Regions from separate parts of the Variovorax sp. 01T439_2 genome, predicted to be linked through region 1. Evidence: riboswitches for the same ligand, from Rfam matches in the RefSeq annotation. Region 1 holds a riboswitch; the other holds the start of a gene.

Evidence for each region. Region 1 has a riboswitch for thiamine pyrophosphate ahead of thiC (phosphomethylpyrimidine synthase ThiC). Riboswitches for the same ligand answer to the same signal wherever they lie in the genome.
Region 2: another riboswitch for thiamine pyrophosphate. It lies ahead of AC1DOC_RS02780 (purine-cytosine permease family protein); the one in region 1 lies ahead of thiC (phosphomethylpyrimidine synthase ThiC).

Annotation. Positions count from the first base shown of each region.
Region 1 is NZ_JBFTPJ010000366.1:235-8,524, forward strand. It holds gene AC1DOC_RS17745 (AraC family transcriptional regulator) at 1-902, shown strand, start outside; gene AC1DOC_RS17750 (thioredoxin family protein) at 1,242-1,568, opposite strand; gene AC1DOC_RS17755 (HAD family hydrolase) at 1,668-2,360, opposite strand; gene thiC (phosphomethylpyrimidine synthase ThiC) at 2,414-3,955, opposite strand; TPP riboswitch at 4,046-4,150, opposite strand; gene AC1DOC_RS17765 (YchJ family protein) at 4,177-4,605, opposite strand; gene AC1DOC_RS17770 (acyl-CoA dehydrogenase family protein) at 4,692-5,759, opposite strand; gene AC1DOC_RS17775 (glutamate carboxypeptidase) at 5,787-7,037, opposite strand; gene AC1DOC_RS17780 (acetyl-CoA C-acyltransferase) at 7,126-8,290, opposite strand, start outside.
Region 2 is NZ_JBFTPJ010000031.1:259-7,607, reverse strand. It holds gene AC1DOC_RS02790 (NAD(P)/FAD-dependent oxidoreductase) at 1-357, shown strand, start outside; gene AC1DOC_RS02785 (aspartate aminotransferase family protein) at 344-1,648, opposite strand; TPP riboswitch at 1,766-1,873, shown strand; gene AC1DOC_RS02780 (purine-cytosine permease family protein) at 1,950-3,290, shown strand; gene thiD (bifunctional hydroxymethylpyrimidine kinase/phosphomethylpyrimidine kinase) at 3,238-4,101, opposite strand; gene AC1DOC_RS02770 (FAD-dependent oxidoreductase) at 4,197-5,288, shown strand; gene thiS (sulfur carrier protein ThiS) at 5,285-5,488, shown strand; gene AC1DOC_RS02760 (thiazole synthase) at 5,524-6,345, shown strand; gene thiE (thiamine phosphate synthase) at 6,342-7,271, shown strand; partial or broken gene AC1DOC_RS02750 (TonB-dependent siderophore receptor) at 7,280-7,349, shown strand, end outside.

The sequences.
Region 1 (8,290 bases):
CGCCGCGCGAGCTGGCCCGGCCGGGCGCGCGGGTGACGGCCGCGCAGTTCGAGGCGCTGTCGGGCCATGCGATGCAGGAGCTGGACGACGAGGCGCTCGGCTGGTTCTCGCGGCGGCTGCCCTGGGGCAGCTACGGCATGCTGTGCCGCGCCTCGCTGACCTCGCCCGACCTGGGCGTGGCCATCAAGCGCTGGTGCCGCCATCACCGCCTGCTGACCGAGGACATCACGCTGGCGCTGGAGGTGTCGGGCGGCGTGGCCACGCTGCGCATCGCCGAGCACCGCCCGCTGGACGAGGCCTTCCGCGAGTTCTGCCTGGTGACGAGCCTGCGCTTCTTGCACGGGTACGTCTGCTGGGCCATCGATTCGCGCATCTCGCTGCGGGACGCGACTTTTCCCTTTGCAGCGCCGCCGCACCGCGACGCCTATCCGCTGATGTTCACGCCCGAGGTGCGCTTCGATGCGCCCGAGGCGAGCATCAGCTTCGACGAGCGCTACCTCGCGCTGCCGCTGCAGCGCGACGAGCGCGCGCTGCGCACGATGCTCAAGCGGGCGTTGCCGCTCACGGTGCTGCAGTACCGGCGCGACCGGCTGCTGGGCCAGCGCGTGCGCGAGCTGCTGCGTTCGCGGGCCGCCGAAGCCACCACGGCGGAGGCGCTGGCCACGCTGCTCAATGTGTCGAGCCGCACGCTGCATCGGCAGTTGCATGAAGAAGGCACGTCACTGCAGACGCTGAAGAACGAAGTGCGCCACGAGATGGCGGTGGAGCAGTTGCGCCGCACCAGCCGGCCGATCAAGCAGGTGGCGCTGGCCGTGGGCTTTCGCAACGAGAAGAGCTTTTCGCGTGCGTTCCTGCAATGGACGGGACATGCGCCGCGGGACTTTCGGCTGCGGGGGTTGTGACGCCTTTGTTCGGGGCGTCGCTGTTCGGGGTGCTGTTGCTCTTGTTCGGGGCGGGTGCCCAGGCCACCGGGTACTCCCCTCCGCGAATGTCCCCCGGGGGCTACGCCCCCTCCTCCTTAATTTCGCTGCGGGGAGCACCCGATGCCCTGGGCACTGGGGCACGCTGCTGGTGTACCGCCGATCAACGACGGCTCTGATCACGCTCCCGCTGATGGGGTGCCTTGCGCAGCGAAATCAAGGAGGAGGCCGCAGGCCGGGGGACATTCGCGGAGCAAGGTACCCCGTCGGCGGGAGCGCACCCTGAATCAGCGGCGCCCTGAACAAAGGCACTTGCGAAGCTCAGCCCGGCTGTGCAATCAACGCCAGCGCGTCGGCAATGGACTGGCTGTCTTCGGGACGCACCAGCTTCGCGACCTGCTGGCCGTCGCGCATGAACACCAGCGTGGGCCACAGCCGCACGTTGAACGAGCGGCCCAGCGGTCGTCCGCTGCCGTCCTCGACCTTGATGCGCGGAATGTCCGGGTACTTGGCAAAGGCCTCGGCGATATGAGGTTGGGCGGCCTTGCAGATGCCGCACCAGTTGGTGCCGAACTCGACCACGGCCGGGCCCTTCAGGGCATCGATCTCGGCGCGGTCGGGCTGCTCGGTCTTGTATTCGGAAGTCATGGGATCCGGCTCCTTGTGGACTGGCTTGCTTGATGCCATTGCAGCAGAAACGTCGCGGGCTTGCTCGCGGCAGGGGCTTGGTTTTCCCGAGCCCGTTTTTCAGGCTGGCTGCAGGCCGTGCGAAGCGAGCAGCGCGGGCAGTTCCCGCATGTCGCTGAACACCTGCAGCGCGCCGACGCTGCGCAGCGCCTCGGGGCCGCTGTGGCCCGATTCGCCGGTGCTGTAGCCGAACACCGTGGCACCCGCAGCCACGCCGGCCATCGCGCCCGTGACGGTGTCCTCGACCACCGCGCAGCGCTTCGGATCGACACCCAGCGCCTCGGCAGCGGCCAAGTAAACGTCGGGATAAGGCTTGGAGCGCGGCATCTCGTGGCCGCTGAAGATGCGGCCCTCGAAGCACTCGAGCAGCCCGACCTTCGCCAGTTGCAGCTCGACCTTGTGGCGGTCGGCGCCCGAGGCGCAGGCGATGCGGCCCCGGAGCCGCGCATGGACTTCGCGGATGGCCGCGGGGGCGTGCGCAATGGCCACGAGGTCGCGCTCGAGCGCTTCGTTGCGGCGGACCCTGAAGGCCTTGAGCCAGTCTTCGGTGATTCTGACGCCGGTCTTCGATTCGATGAGCGCGGTTTCGTCCTTCACGGCCTTGCCGGTGAAGGTGTTCATCGACTCTTCGGTGGTGAGGTGCCAGCCGAGTTCGCCGAGCATCTCGGCGAGCACGCGGTTGGTGATGGGTTCGGAATCGACGAGGACGCCGTCGCAGTCGAAAAGGACGGCGTCGAAGGGGAATGGGGTCATTGCGCGGAGGGGTTCGGGGGAATCCCCCATGGTAGCAATGACCCCGGCCGGGCTCAGGACGCGGGCTGGATCGGGATGTAGATCTCGCCGCCGCCCGCCATGAACTCCCTGGACTTCTGCGCCATTCCTTCGGCCATGGCTTCCGCCTCGGCCACGCCCTTCTTCGCCGCGTACTCGCGCACTTCCTGCGTGATCTTCATCGAGCAGAACTTCGGTCCGCACATCGAGCAGAAATGCGCCACCTTGCTCGAATCCTTGGGCAGGGTCTCGTCATGGAATTCGCGCGCCGTGTCGGGATCCAGGCCCAGGTTGAACTGGTCCTGCCAGCGGAATTCGAAGCGCGCCTTGCTGAGCGCATCGTCGCGCGAGCGCGCGCCGGGGTGCCCCTTGGCCACGTCGGCCGCATGCGCGGCGATCTTGTAGGCAATGATCCCCTGCTTCACGTCGTCGCGGTCGGGCAGGCCCAGGTGCTCCTTGGGCGTCACGTAGCAGAGCATCGCGGTGCCGGCCCAGCCGATCATCGCGGCGCCGATGGCGCTGGAGATGTGGTCGTAGCCCGGCGCGATGTCGATGGTCAGCGGGCCGAGCGTGTAGAACGGCGCCTCGTGGCAGTGCTTGAGCTGCTCGTCCATGTTGGCCTGGATCATGTGCATCGGCACGTGGCCGGGCCCCTCGATCATGGTCTGCACCCAGGTCAGGTCCTCGGCCACGCCGCCCACTTTCTCGAGCGCCTGGTAGATCGGCACGGTGCCGATGGGCACGGGACTGTTGCGCACGATCCAGTCGCGCGTCGTGTGGATGTTCTTGCCGGTGGAAAGGTCCATCACGTTGTCGGCGCCCCAGCGGATCGCCCACACGAGCTTTTCCACTTCTTCCTCGATGCTCGAGGTGACCGCCGAGTTGCCGATGTTGGCGTTGATCTTGACCTTGAAGTTGCGGCCGATGGCCATCGGCTCGACTTCAGGATGGTTGATGTTGGCCGGGATGATGGCGCGGCCGCGCGCCACCTCGTCGCGCACGAACTCGGGCGTGATGATGCGCGGAATGCTCGCGCCCATCGGGTTGCCGGCCACGCGCTTGGCGCGCTCCTCATTCGCGAGGTATTCGGCCATCCACTCGCGCTTGCCGTTCTCGCGCAGCGCCACGTATTCCATCTCGGGCGTGACGATGCCGCGGCGCGCGTAGTGCATCTGCGTGACGTTGGCGCCGGCCTTGGCGCGGCGCGGCGTGCGCTGCAGCGCCGAGGCGCCGGCGCGCAGTTCGGCCAGGCGCTGGGCATCGTGGTCGTGCGCGTGCTTCAGGCCCTCGTCGAGCGCCTGGTGCGAGCGGCCTTCGTAGCTTTCGGTGTCGTTGCGCTCGGCGATCCAGGCGCCGCGCACGCCCGGCAGGCCGCGGCGCACGTCGATCTCGACCTTGGCATCGGTGTAGGGGCCCGAGGTGTCGTAGAGCGACACGGTCTCGCCGTTGGTCAGCAGCACGTCGCGCACCGGCACGTTGAGGTCGGGCCGGCTGCCCGGGATCAGGCACTTGTGCGATGCGGGAAAGGGCTCGCGCGTGAGCGAGAGCAGGGAGGTGAACTTGTCTGGGGCATTCATGCGGGGCACTCCTTGTTGAGGGAAAGGGTGCTCCGCAATCGCTCTGAGGACTTTGGGCCGCCACGTTGGTGGGTGGGTGGCGGGACCGGAGTCGGGGAGTGCAGCTCTTCTTACGCCGGTATGACCCGGATCAAGTTCGCGGGTCGGCACTTTGCCATCTCAGCACGCCACATGCGTGCACCCCGGAGCGGGGACTATTGTGCGGGCCATGGCCCGGTGCGTCAACCGGGGGTCTGCAGATCGCCTTCGAGGTAGAACCAGCGGTCGCCCTCGCGCACGAAGCGGCTGCGCTCGTGCAGGCGCGTGGCGGCGCCGGTGCTGCTGCGCTGGCGGGCGACGAATTCGACCTCGGCATGGTCGGCGTCCAGCACCGAGCGCGAGCGGATGTCCAGGCCCAGCCACTTCACGCCGGGTTCGAACTCGATCGACGCCGGCCGCGTCGACGCATGCCAGGTGGCAAGCAGGTAGGGGCCGCRCTCCAGCACGAAGGCGGTATAGCGCGAGCGCATCAGCGATTCGGCGTCGGGCGCGGGCGTGCCCTCGAAATCCTCGAGGTAGCGGCCGCAGCACAGGGCATAGCCGATGGGCTTGTCTCGGCGGTCCGTGCGGCCGCAGGGGCAAGGTCCGGTGGGGGGAACAGTGGCGCTCATGAAGGCCTCTATTGGAACATCCTCCGGGCCCTTCGCCCGATGGGGCAAGCCCGGGGCGCCGTCCAGGAGCCTTCCGAGCGCCCGGTTCAGGCCAGTGCGCGCTGGATCAGCAGCTTCTGGATGTCCGAGGTGCCTTCGTAGATCTGGCACACCCGCACGTCGCGATAAATGCGCTCGAGCGGAAAGTCGTTCACATAGCCATAGCCGCCCAGCGTCTGGATCGCGGCGCTGCAGACGCGCTCGGCCATTTCGCTCGCGAACAGCTTGGCCATCGCGGCTTCCTTGAGGCACGGACGGCCGGCGTCGCGCAGGCTGGCGGCGTGCCAGATCAGCTGGCGCGCGGCTTCGAGCTGCGTGGCGCACTCGGCCAGCCTGAAACCGACGGCCTGCTGGTCGAAGATCGCCCCGCCGAAGGCCTGGCGCTCCTTGGCATAGGCCAGCGCCACGTCGAAGGCGCTGCGCGCCATGCCCACGCTCTGCGCCGCAATGCCGATGCGGCCGCCCTCGAGCGCGCCCAGCGCGATCTTGTAGCCCTCGCCCTCGGCGCCGATGAGGTTTTCCACCGGGATGCGGCAGCCGTCGAAATTGATCTGCGCGGTGTCGCTGCTGTGCTGGCCCAGCTTGTCCTCGAGCCGCGCCACRCTGTAGCCCGGCGCATCGGTCGGCACGATGAAGGCGCTCATGCCGCGCTTGCCCGCGCCCCTGTCGGTCACCGCGATGACGATGGCGACCTGGCCGTTCTTGCCGCTGGTGATGAACTGCTTCACGCCGTCGATCACGTAGCCATCGCCGTCCTTGCGCGCCGTGGTGCGCAGGCTCGATGCATCGCTGCCGGCCTGCGGCTCGGTGAGGCAGAAGGCGCCGAGCATCCGGCCCTGCGCCAGCGGCTCGAGCCACTGCTTCTTCTGCTGCGCGTTGCCATAGCGCATGAGGATCGCATTGACCGGGCAGTTGGTCACGCTGATGGCGGTGCTGGTGCCGCCGTCGCCGGCCGCGATTTCTTCCAACACCAGCGCGAGCGTGAGGTAGTCGTGGTGCGCTTCTTTCGGGAAGCTGTGCTCGCGGTCCCACTTCGGGGCATTGGGCCAGAGTTCGGCCTGCGAAAAATCGCGCACCGCGTCGCGGATGGCTTCCTGGTCGGCACTGAGCAGCATGGCGTTGTCTCCTGTCTTTTTTCTTGCTTACTTGCCGGCGCCCAGGTCCATGATGAGCCGCGCCGCCATGTACAGGCGCCTTGGAATCGCGCTGATGTCGACGTACTCGGCCTTGTCGCTGTGGTAGCCGAAGCCCGGCAGGCCCAGGCTCTCGATCACGGGCTTGCCCGAGAGCGCTGCGTAGGCCGCGTCGGTGCCGCCGCCGGTGCGCTCTTCCACGCCCAGCGTGCCGCCGGCTTCCTTGTAGTAGGCCACGGCCTTGTCGACCAGCTTCTTGCCGCCTTCGCCGGCGTTGAAGGCCGGACGGCCGCGCGTGACCACCACCTTGACATCGGATTCGGGCAGCTTCTTCTGCTGCGCCTTTTCTTCGAGCGTCTTCATGGCGGCCTCGAAGTCCTCGTTCTGCGCATAGCGCACGTCGGCGTTCAGCGTGGCGCTGGCCGGAATGATGTTCGACACGTTGCCGGCCTTGGACATGGTCCAGTTGAAGCGCAGGTGCCTGGCCTTGTCGTCGATGCTCATGGTGCGCAGCACGAGGTCCGACGCCTCGACCAGCGCGTTCACGCCCAGGTCGGGCGCGGCGCCCGCATGCGAGGCCTTGCCGGTGATGTTGACCTGCACGTAGGCAATGCCCGAAGTGCCGAGCGAGAGCTTCTCGTCGCCCGCGCTCGTGGGTTCGAACGAGAGCACGTAGTCGGCCTGCTTGGCTTCTTCCTGGATCAGGTCGCGCGAGCCGAAGGAGCCTTTTTCCTCGTCGGTGTTGAACAGCACGGTGATGGTGCCGTAGTCGCGCACGCCGTAGTCCTTGAGCAGCTTCAGCGTGTGCAGGATGACGGCGTTGCCGCCCTTGTCGTCGGCAATGCCGGGGCCGTAGGCCTTGTTGCCTTCGATGCGGAACGGCGCCTTGGCGAGCGTGCCCTTGAGGTACACGGTGTCCATGTGCGACATCAGCAGCAGGTTCTTGCCGCCCCGGCCCTTGAGCTTGCCGACGATGTTGTCGCCCACCACGAGGCCGGCCGACTTGCTGCGCGTGACGGTGAAGCCAAGATTCTTGAGCTCGCCCTCGAGGTAGTTGCCCGCGGCCGCAATGCCCTCGGCATCGCCCGTGCCGGTTTCGATGTTGACCAGCTGCTCCAGCGTCTTGAGCACCGCGGGCTGCGCATCGGTGGCGGCCTGGAACAGCACGTTGTCGCGCTTCTGCGCCCAGCCGGCGGCTGGCGCCAGCAAGGCGGTGGCCAGCAGGGCTGCGAGCAGGGTGCGTTGATTGAATGGGCGCATGAAGAATCTCCTGGCGTCTGTCTGCAGTATTCGTAGAGAGAAAACCACGAAGCGCCCCGGCAAGGGGCGCTTGCGGCGTTTGTTTTTTTTAAAGCAACTCGAGTGCCACGGCGGTGCCTTCGCCCCCGCCGATGCACAGCGTGGCCACGCCGCGCTTCTTGCCGCGCGCCTTCAGCGCATGGATCAGCGTGACCATGATGCGCGCGCCGCTGGCGCCGATCGGGTGGCCCAGCGCGCAGGCGCCGCCGTTCACGTTGACGATCTCGTGCGACACGTCGAGCTCGTGCATCAGCGCCATCGGCACCACCGCGAAAGCCTCGTTCACTTCCCACAGGTCCACGTCCTTGACGGTCCAGCCGGTCTTCTTGAACAGCTTGGCCACGGCGCCGACCGGCGCGGTGGAGAACCACTCGGGCTGCTGCGCATGCGTGGCATGGCCGACGATGCGGGCGATCGGCCTGGCGCCGATCTTCTTGGCGTGCGACTCGGTCATCATCACCAGCGCGGCGGCGCCGTCGTTGATCGACGAGCTCGATGCGGCGGTGATGGTGCCGTTTTCCTTCTTGAACGCGGGCTTGAGCGTGGCGATCTTGTCGAGCTTGACCTTGCCCGGGCCTTCGTCGATGGAAATGACGGTGTCGCCGCCGCGGCCCTTCACGGTGATGGGCGTGATCTCGTCCTTGAACGCGCCGGATTCGGTGGCGGCCTTGGCGCGCTGCACGCTGGCAATGGCAAACGCATCTTGCTGCTCGCGCGTGAACTTGTACTTGGCGGCGCAGTCCTCGCCGAAGGTGCCCATCGAGCGGCCCGGCTGGTAGGCGTCTTCCAGGCCGTCGAGCATCATGTGGTCGAAGATGCGGTCGTGGCCCATGCGGTAGCCGCCGCGGCCCTTGAGCATGAGGTAGGGCGCGTTGGTCATGCTCTCCATGCCGCCAGCCACCATCACCTCGTGCGTGCCGGCCAGCAGCAGGTCGTGCGTGAGCATCGCGGCCTTCATGGCCGAGCCGCACATCTTGCTGAGCGTGACCGCGCCCGCGCTGTCGGGCAGGCCGCCCTTGTAGGCCGCCTGGCGCGCCGGCGCCTGGCCCTGGCCGGCCATCAGGCAATTGCCGAACAGCACTTCGCCCACGCTGTCGGGCGCGATGCCGGCGCGCTCGACGGCGGCCTTGATGGCGGCGCCGCCGAGGTCGTGCGCGGCAAGGGAAGAGAAGTCGCCCTGGAAGCTCCCCATGGGGGTGCGGGCGGCGCCGACG
Region 2 (7,349 bases), on a different contig from region 1:
CTGCAGATCACCACGCCCGATGCAACCACCGTCGACCTGCCGCTCGACGCGCTGATCGCCTGCCTCGGCATCTCCCCGCGCCTCGGCCCCATTGCCGACTGGGGCCTGGAACTGGAGCGCAAGCAGGTGCCGGTCGACACCGAGAAGTACGAAACCCGCGAACGCGGCGTGTTCGCGGTGGGCGACATCAACACCTATCCGGGCAAGAAGAAGCTCATCGTCTGCGGCTTCCACGAAGCCACGCTGGCGGCCTGGGGCGCCACCGCCATCGTGTTCCCGGGCAAGGCGATTCCGCTGCAGTACACGACCACCAGCACGCGGCTGCACGAACTGCTGGGCGTGGCTAGCTCGCGCTAGGCAGCAGCGCGCGGTATTCGCCGATGAAGCGGCCGATGGCGGCGGCGAATCGGTCGATGTCCGCATCGGTCAGCGGCAGAGACAGCACGATGAAGCCGCGCGGCGAGGCGTAGATGCCCTCGCCCAGCAGGTGGAAGAACAGCAGCTGCCGCAGCCGCCCGTCGACCGCCGCCAGGTCGTCCACGCGCCGCACTTCCCCGCGCACGAAATGTGCGTTCATCAGCGAGCCGACGCCGGTGAACTGCATGGCCACATCCTCTTTTGCACACAGCGCATTGAGCCGCGCACGCATCGCCTCGCCGCGCTCGGCCAGCGCGCCGGCCGCCTCGGGCGTGAACAGCTTCGTGAGGCCCGCATGTCCGGCCGCCATGGTCATCACGTTGTTGTTGAAGGTGCCCGAATGGGAGAGCGAACCGGTGCGTGGATCGAACTGCGCCATCACGTCCGCACGCCCGCCGAAAGCGCCGAACGACATGCCGCCGCCGATGTACTTGCCCAGCGTGGTCAGGTCCGACCGGATGCCCAGCTTGTTGGCGAGGCCGTTCGGTGCGAGGCGCGAGGTCATGACCTCGTCGAAGATCAGCAGCGCGCCCACCTTCGTCGCGCCCTCGCGAAGTGCTTGCAGAAAGTCGAGGCGCCCCGGAATGCAGCCGCTCGCGCCCTGCATCGGCTCGACCAGGATCGCGGCGATCTCCGGCCCGTGCTTCTCGATCTGCTCGCCCGCAACCTGGGCGTCGTTGTAGGGCAGCACCAGGAAGTCGAAGGGCACGGTCGTCGGCAGCGGCTTGGCGCCGAACCCGAGCACGCCGCCGTGGTAGCCGCCCGAAAACACCACGATCTTCCGCCGCCCCGTGAAGTGCAGCGCGGCCGTGAGCGCCATCAGGTTGGCCTCGGTGCCCGAGTTGGTGAAGCGCAATTGCTCGATCTGCGGAAAGCGCTCGCAGATGGTCTTGGCGAGCCTTCCTTCGAGCAGGTTGTGGCCCGTGAGGTTGATGCCACCCTGCATTGCCTCGACGACGGCATCGCGGATCTCGGGTGCCGAGTGGCCGTAGACGCCGGCCGTGTATTCGGCGATGAAGTCGGCATAGCGGTGGCCGTCGGCATCCCAGAGCGCAGCGCCCTCGCCCTTGGCGATGGTGAGCGGAAACGGCGCATAGAACAGCACCGAGCGGCTGTTGGCACCGGGCATGTAGCGCACCTGCGCCTCGAACTGGCGCCGGCTGGCCGGGTTGGCCTCGGTGAAGCGCTGGAAGGCCTGGGCAAGGGACTGGTCGATTGCGGAATCGCTCATGGAACACATCCTCGAAGTGGCGGCATGCGGATTGCCATATCCGGACCATCATCCATGGTTTGGAGGCTGGGCGCACAGGCTCGTACAATAGTTTCCGCTTTGCGCCACGGCGCGGAGCACCACCGCTAGGGGTGTCGAACCGGGATCCGTTCCGGGGCTGACTGAGAGAGTCCCTTTGAACCTGACTGAGGTAATCCTCGCGCAGGGAAGCTGGTCCGGCGGCCTGTCGCGTTGTCTCGCGCGATGGCTCCACCGCCGGAGCCTCGCCCACCTGCCAAACCTTTTGCACTGGAGCAACTGGATGGCACACGACAACGAAGCTTCTTCCGCCAACGAGGCGCTCGCGCCGCTGCCCGCATCGCAGCGCGTGTTCGGCTGGCACGACCACGCATCGCTCTGGTTCAGCCTGGGCGTCGGGCTGCTGGTGATGCAGATCGGCGCCTACCTGGTGCCGGCAGTAGGCACGCGCGACGCGGCCATCGCGATCGTGCTGGGCTCGCTGCTCGGCGCGGGCCTGCTGGCCTGGACCGCGCGGATCGGCTGCGAGAGCGGCCTGGCGAGCGCCGGGCTGATGCACGCCACCTACGGCAGCGCGTTCGCACGGCTGCCGGTGCTGCTCAACATCGTGCAGCTGGTGGGCTGGACCACCTTCGAGCTCGTCATCATGCGCGAAGGCACGCAGGCGATCGGCCAGCAGGCCTTCGGCCTGGCGCTCGGCGGGCCGCTGGGCGGCGCCCTCACCACGCTGCTCTGGGGCGCAGTGCTGCTGGCGCTCCTGGCCGGCTCCATGGTCAAGCTGGTGCGGCGCTTCGTGAGCCGCTTCGGCCTGCCGCTGGTGGTGCTTTCTCTGCTCTGGCTGACCTGGCAGTTCGCGACGCGCTTGCAAGCCAAGGGCCTCGACGCCTTCTGGGCGCGCCCCGGCGATGGCACTATGGGCATGTTCGGCGCGCTCGACTTGGTGATTGCGATGCCGGTCTCGTGGCTGCCGCTGGTGGCCGACTACGCGCGCCACGGCAAGCGCAGCGCAGGTGGCCTCGGCAGCGCCTTCAGCGGCACCTGGATCGGCTATGCGCTGGCCAACGTCTGGTGCTATGCGCTCGGCGTGATGGTGGTGAGCGTGGCGGAACCGGGCACCGGCCTGGTCACCGCGCTGCTGCTCGCGCAAGGCGGCCTGGTGGCGCTGGGCCTGATACTGATCGACGAGCTCGACAACGCGTATGGCGATGTGTATTCGGGCTCGGTGTCCACCCACAGCCTGCTGCCGCACTGGAGCGTGCGGCGCTGGGGCCTCCTGCTCGCGGCGCTGTGCACGGCGCTCGCGCTGGTGCTGCCGATGCACACGCTCGAGCCGTTCCTGCTGATGCTGAGTTCGGTGTTCGTGCCGCTCTACGGCGTGATCCTGGGGCGGCTGGGCACGGGCCAGGCGGTCTTGTCGGTGGGCATGCGCCGGGTTGACCTGGGCGCTGCGCTGATCTGGATTGCGGGCATCGCGGCCTACCACGCGCTCGCCAAGTGGGCGCCGCAATTCGGCTCGGCGCTGCCGACACTGGCCGCGACCTTCCTGCTGGCCTGGGCCAGCCGGCCCAAGGCTACGCCGACGGCGGCAGGCGGTGCGTCGGCACTGGCGCAAAACCGTGGTTGAGCGGGCCGTGTCCCGCGCCGGTCTTCACCTGCGCGCCGGCGGCCATCGCGCCGAGGATGTAGGCGCGCGCGCGCTCGACGGCCTCGGGCAACGCAAGCCCCAGCGCCAGGTGCGCGGCAATGGCGGACGACAGCGTGCAGCCCGTGCCATGCAGGTTGCGGCTCGCGATGCGCTGCGAGGCCAGCCGCTTGCGAGCGCCGCCCGTCTGCAGCAGCACGTCGACCACCTCGTCGCCCGGCAAGTGCCCGCCCTTGAGCAGCACGGCCTGCGCGCCGAGCGCCAGCAGTTCGTTGGCCGCATCGTCGAGGGCATCGATGCCGCCGATCGCATGGCCGATCAGCAAGGCCGCTTCGTCGAGATTGGGCGTGACCACCACGGCGCGCGGGAACAGTTCGCGCACCAGCACCTGCACGGTTTCGGAGGCGATCAGGCGGTCGCCGCTGGTGGCGACCATCACCGGATCGAGCACCACGTTGGGCAGCCGGTAGTGATCGATGGCCCAGGCCACCACCTCGACCACCTCGGGCGCATGCAGCATGCCGAGCTTGACCGCATCCACGCCGATGTCCTCGACCACCGCCTGGATCTGCGCCTTGAGGAAAGCCGGCGGCACGCCATGGATGCCCGACACGCCGAGCGTGTTCTGCGCGGTGAGCGCCGTGATGGCCGTCATGCCGTAGCAGCCGAGCGCCGCGAAGGTCTTCAGGTCGGCCTGGATGCCGGCACCGCCGCCGCTGTCGGAGCCGGCGATCGAGAGCACGCGTGCATAGCGCAGGGGCGCCTGCGGCGCGTCGGAAAGTGCTTGGGTCATGCTGAAAATTATCGGCGACTGGCAAGCGGCGCATCCATCAAGCGCTCTGCCCACCCCCATCCCGGCCTTCCCCCGGCAGGGGAAGGAGCAAGGCCATGAACCTCCCATTCCAATCCGCCGCCATCCTCGGCGCGGGCCTCATGGGCCGGCTGCTCGCGGTCACGCTGGCGCGGGCCGGCTGCAAGGTCGATCTGTTCGAGGCGGGCAGTCCCGAGGCCGAAGGCGCGGCCGCGCGCGTGGCGGCCGCCATGCTCGCGCCGCTGGCCGAATCGGCCGTGGCGCCGGTGCCGCTCGTGCGCATGGGACAGTACGCGCTGGGCCGCTGGCCCGAGCTGCTGTCGCCGCTGGCGCAGCCGGTGTTCTTCCAGCGCGAAGGCACGCTGGTGCTGTGGCACCGGCAGGACGCCGCCGAGGCCGCGCGGCTCGCGCGCGTGCTGGCGCGCACCGGCACGCAGGTGCCCGAGCTCGCCCCGATGGAGACGCTCGACGGCACCGGCATTGCCACGCTGGAGCCGTCGCTCGGCCAGCGCTTCGCACAGGGCTTGTTCCTTCCGGGCGAAGGCCAGCTCGACAACCGTGCACTGCTCGCCTCGCTGCTGGCCACGCTGCAGGCCAGCCCCGGCGTGAAGCTGCATTGGCAGTCGCCGCGCACGCCCGGCGATTTTTCTCCGGGCACGCCGGGCCAGTCCGACTGGGTGATCGACTGCCGCGGCCTCGGCGCCAAGCCGCAGTGGAACGCGCTGCGCGGCGTGCGCGGCGAAGTCGTCCGCGTGCATGCGCCCGAGGTGGCGCTGCAGCGGCCCACGCGGCTGGTGCATCCGCGCTATCCGCTCTACATCGCACCCAAGCCCGGCAGCGTGTTCGTGATCGGCGCGACCGAGATCGAATCCGACGACATGTCGCCCGCCAGCGTGCGCTCCACACTCGAGCTGCTGAGCGCGGCCTATGCGGTGCACAGCGGCTTCGCCGAAGCCCGCATCCTCGAGATCGCGACCCAATGCCGGCCCACGCTGCCCGACAACCTGCCCGCCATCCGCCAGCCGCAGCCGCGCGTGCTGCAGATCAATGGCCTGTACCGCCACGGTTTCATGATCGCGCCCGCCGTGCTCGACGCCGCCATGGAGCTGCTCGTGCACGGCCGCTCTGCGCTCGCGCAGAAGCTCGGCCTGGAGACATCCGAAGCATGACGATGAATGTCCTGATCAACGACAAGCCTTACACGCTGCCGGACCGCGCCACCGTGCTCGACGCGCTGGCCGCACTGAACGCCGTGCCGCCGTTCGCGGTGGCCGTGAACCGCGAGTTCGTGCCGCGCTCGGCCCATGCGGCGCGCGCGCTGCAGCCCGAAGACCGCATCGAAGTGATCCGCCCCGTGACCGGCGGCTGAACAAGCACCCCACAGAGATGGAGACAACACGCACCATGACGACCGCATCTGCAATTCCGGACAACGATCCGCTGGTTCTCTACGGCCAGACCTTCCAGAGCCGCCTGCTGCTGGGCACCGCGCGCTATCCCTCGCCGGACCTGCTCGAAGCCGCGGTGAATCGCGCCAAGCCGGCCATGCTGACGGCCTCGCTGCGCCGCCAGTCCGCCAGCCCCGGCGCAAGCGACAGCGGCAACGGCTTCTGGGAGCTGCTGCGCCGGCTCGCGGTGCCGGTGCTGCCCAACACCGCCGGCTGCCACAGCGTGCAGGAGGTGATCGCCACCGCGCAGATGGCGCGCGAGCTGTTCGACACGCCGTGGATCAAGCTCGAACTGATCGGCGACGACTACACGCTGCAGCCCGACACGCTGAACCTCGTCGATGCCGCGTCGCAGTTGATCCGCGACGGCTTCCAGGTGCTGCCCTATTGCACCGAAGACCTCGTGCTGTGCCAGCGGCTGGTCGACGTCGGCTGCCAGGCCGTGATGCCCTGGGCAGCGCCCATCGGCACCGGCCGCGGGCCCGTCAATCCCTATGCGCTGCAGTTGCTGCGCGAGCGGCTCAGCGTGCCGATGCTGGTCGATGCGGGCCTGGGCCTGCCCTCGCATGCCTGCCAGGTGATGGAATGGGGCTACGACGGTGTCCTGCTCAACACCGCCGTGGCGCTGGCGCAGGACCCGGTGTCGATGGCCGGCGCCTTTGCCGACGCCGTGCAGGCCGGCCGCGCGGCCCACCGCGCCGGCGCCATGGCCGCGCAGGATTCCGCGCAGCCCAGCACACCGGTGCTCGGCACGCCTTTCTGGCATCACACAGCATGACCGCACTGAACGACCACAGGGCAGTTGCCCACGCCATCGTCGCGGCGCATGGCTTGCGCTTTGGCGCCATCACGGCCGCGGCCATTTCGGCCGGCAGCTTTTCGTCGGACGACCCGGTGTACCGCGGCGCGAAGCAGGCCTGCACGGCGCTCGGCTTCATCGAAATCGATTCCGAATGCCTGGCGCAAGCCTGGCAGGCGCAGACCGTGCGCACCGGCGCTTTCGATGCCGACCAGTGGCCCGAGACGCCCACCGATTTCGGCATGCGCGCGTTCCCGCCCACCGAACGCGGCGACGCCTTCGCGCCCAGCCCCGAACGGCTCGGCCTCTACGCCGTGCTGCCCGATGCGCGATGGGTCGGCCGCATGGCGCGCGCCGGCGTTCCCACGGTGCAGCTGCGCTTCAAGTCGGACGACGCGGCCGCCACCGAGCGCGAAGTGCATGCGGCCGTCGACGCGGTGCGCGGCACCGGCGCGCTGCTCTTCATCAACGACCACTGGCATACCGCCATTGCCGCGGGTGCCTACGGCGTGCACCTGGGCCAGGAAGACCTCGACGCACTGGCGCCCGAACAGGTGCGGCAGATCCGCGATGCGGGCCTGCGGCTCGGCGTCAGCACCCATGGCTATGCCGAGATGGTGCGCGCCGATGCGGTGAGCCCGAGCTACATCGCGATGGGTGCGGTGTATCCGACCACCCTCAAGAAGATGGCGACCGCACCGCAGGGCGTGGCGCGGCTTGCGGCCTATGCGCGGCTGCTGCGCGGCTATCCGCAGGTGGGCATCGGCGGCATCGACGCCGTTCGCCTGCCCGAGGTGCTGGCCACCGGCGTCGGCTCGGTCGCCGTGGTGCGCGCGCTTGTCGCCGCTGAAGATCCCGAGGCCACGGCCGCGCAATGGATGGCGTCGATAGCCGCCGCCGCATGAACGATCCAATGACACAAAAGCAATTCCGATCCTGGCCGCTGACGCCGGTCTCTCGTGCAGTGGCCACCGCCTTTCTTC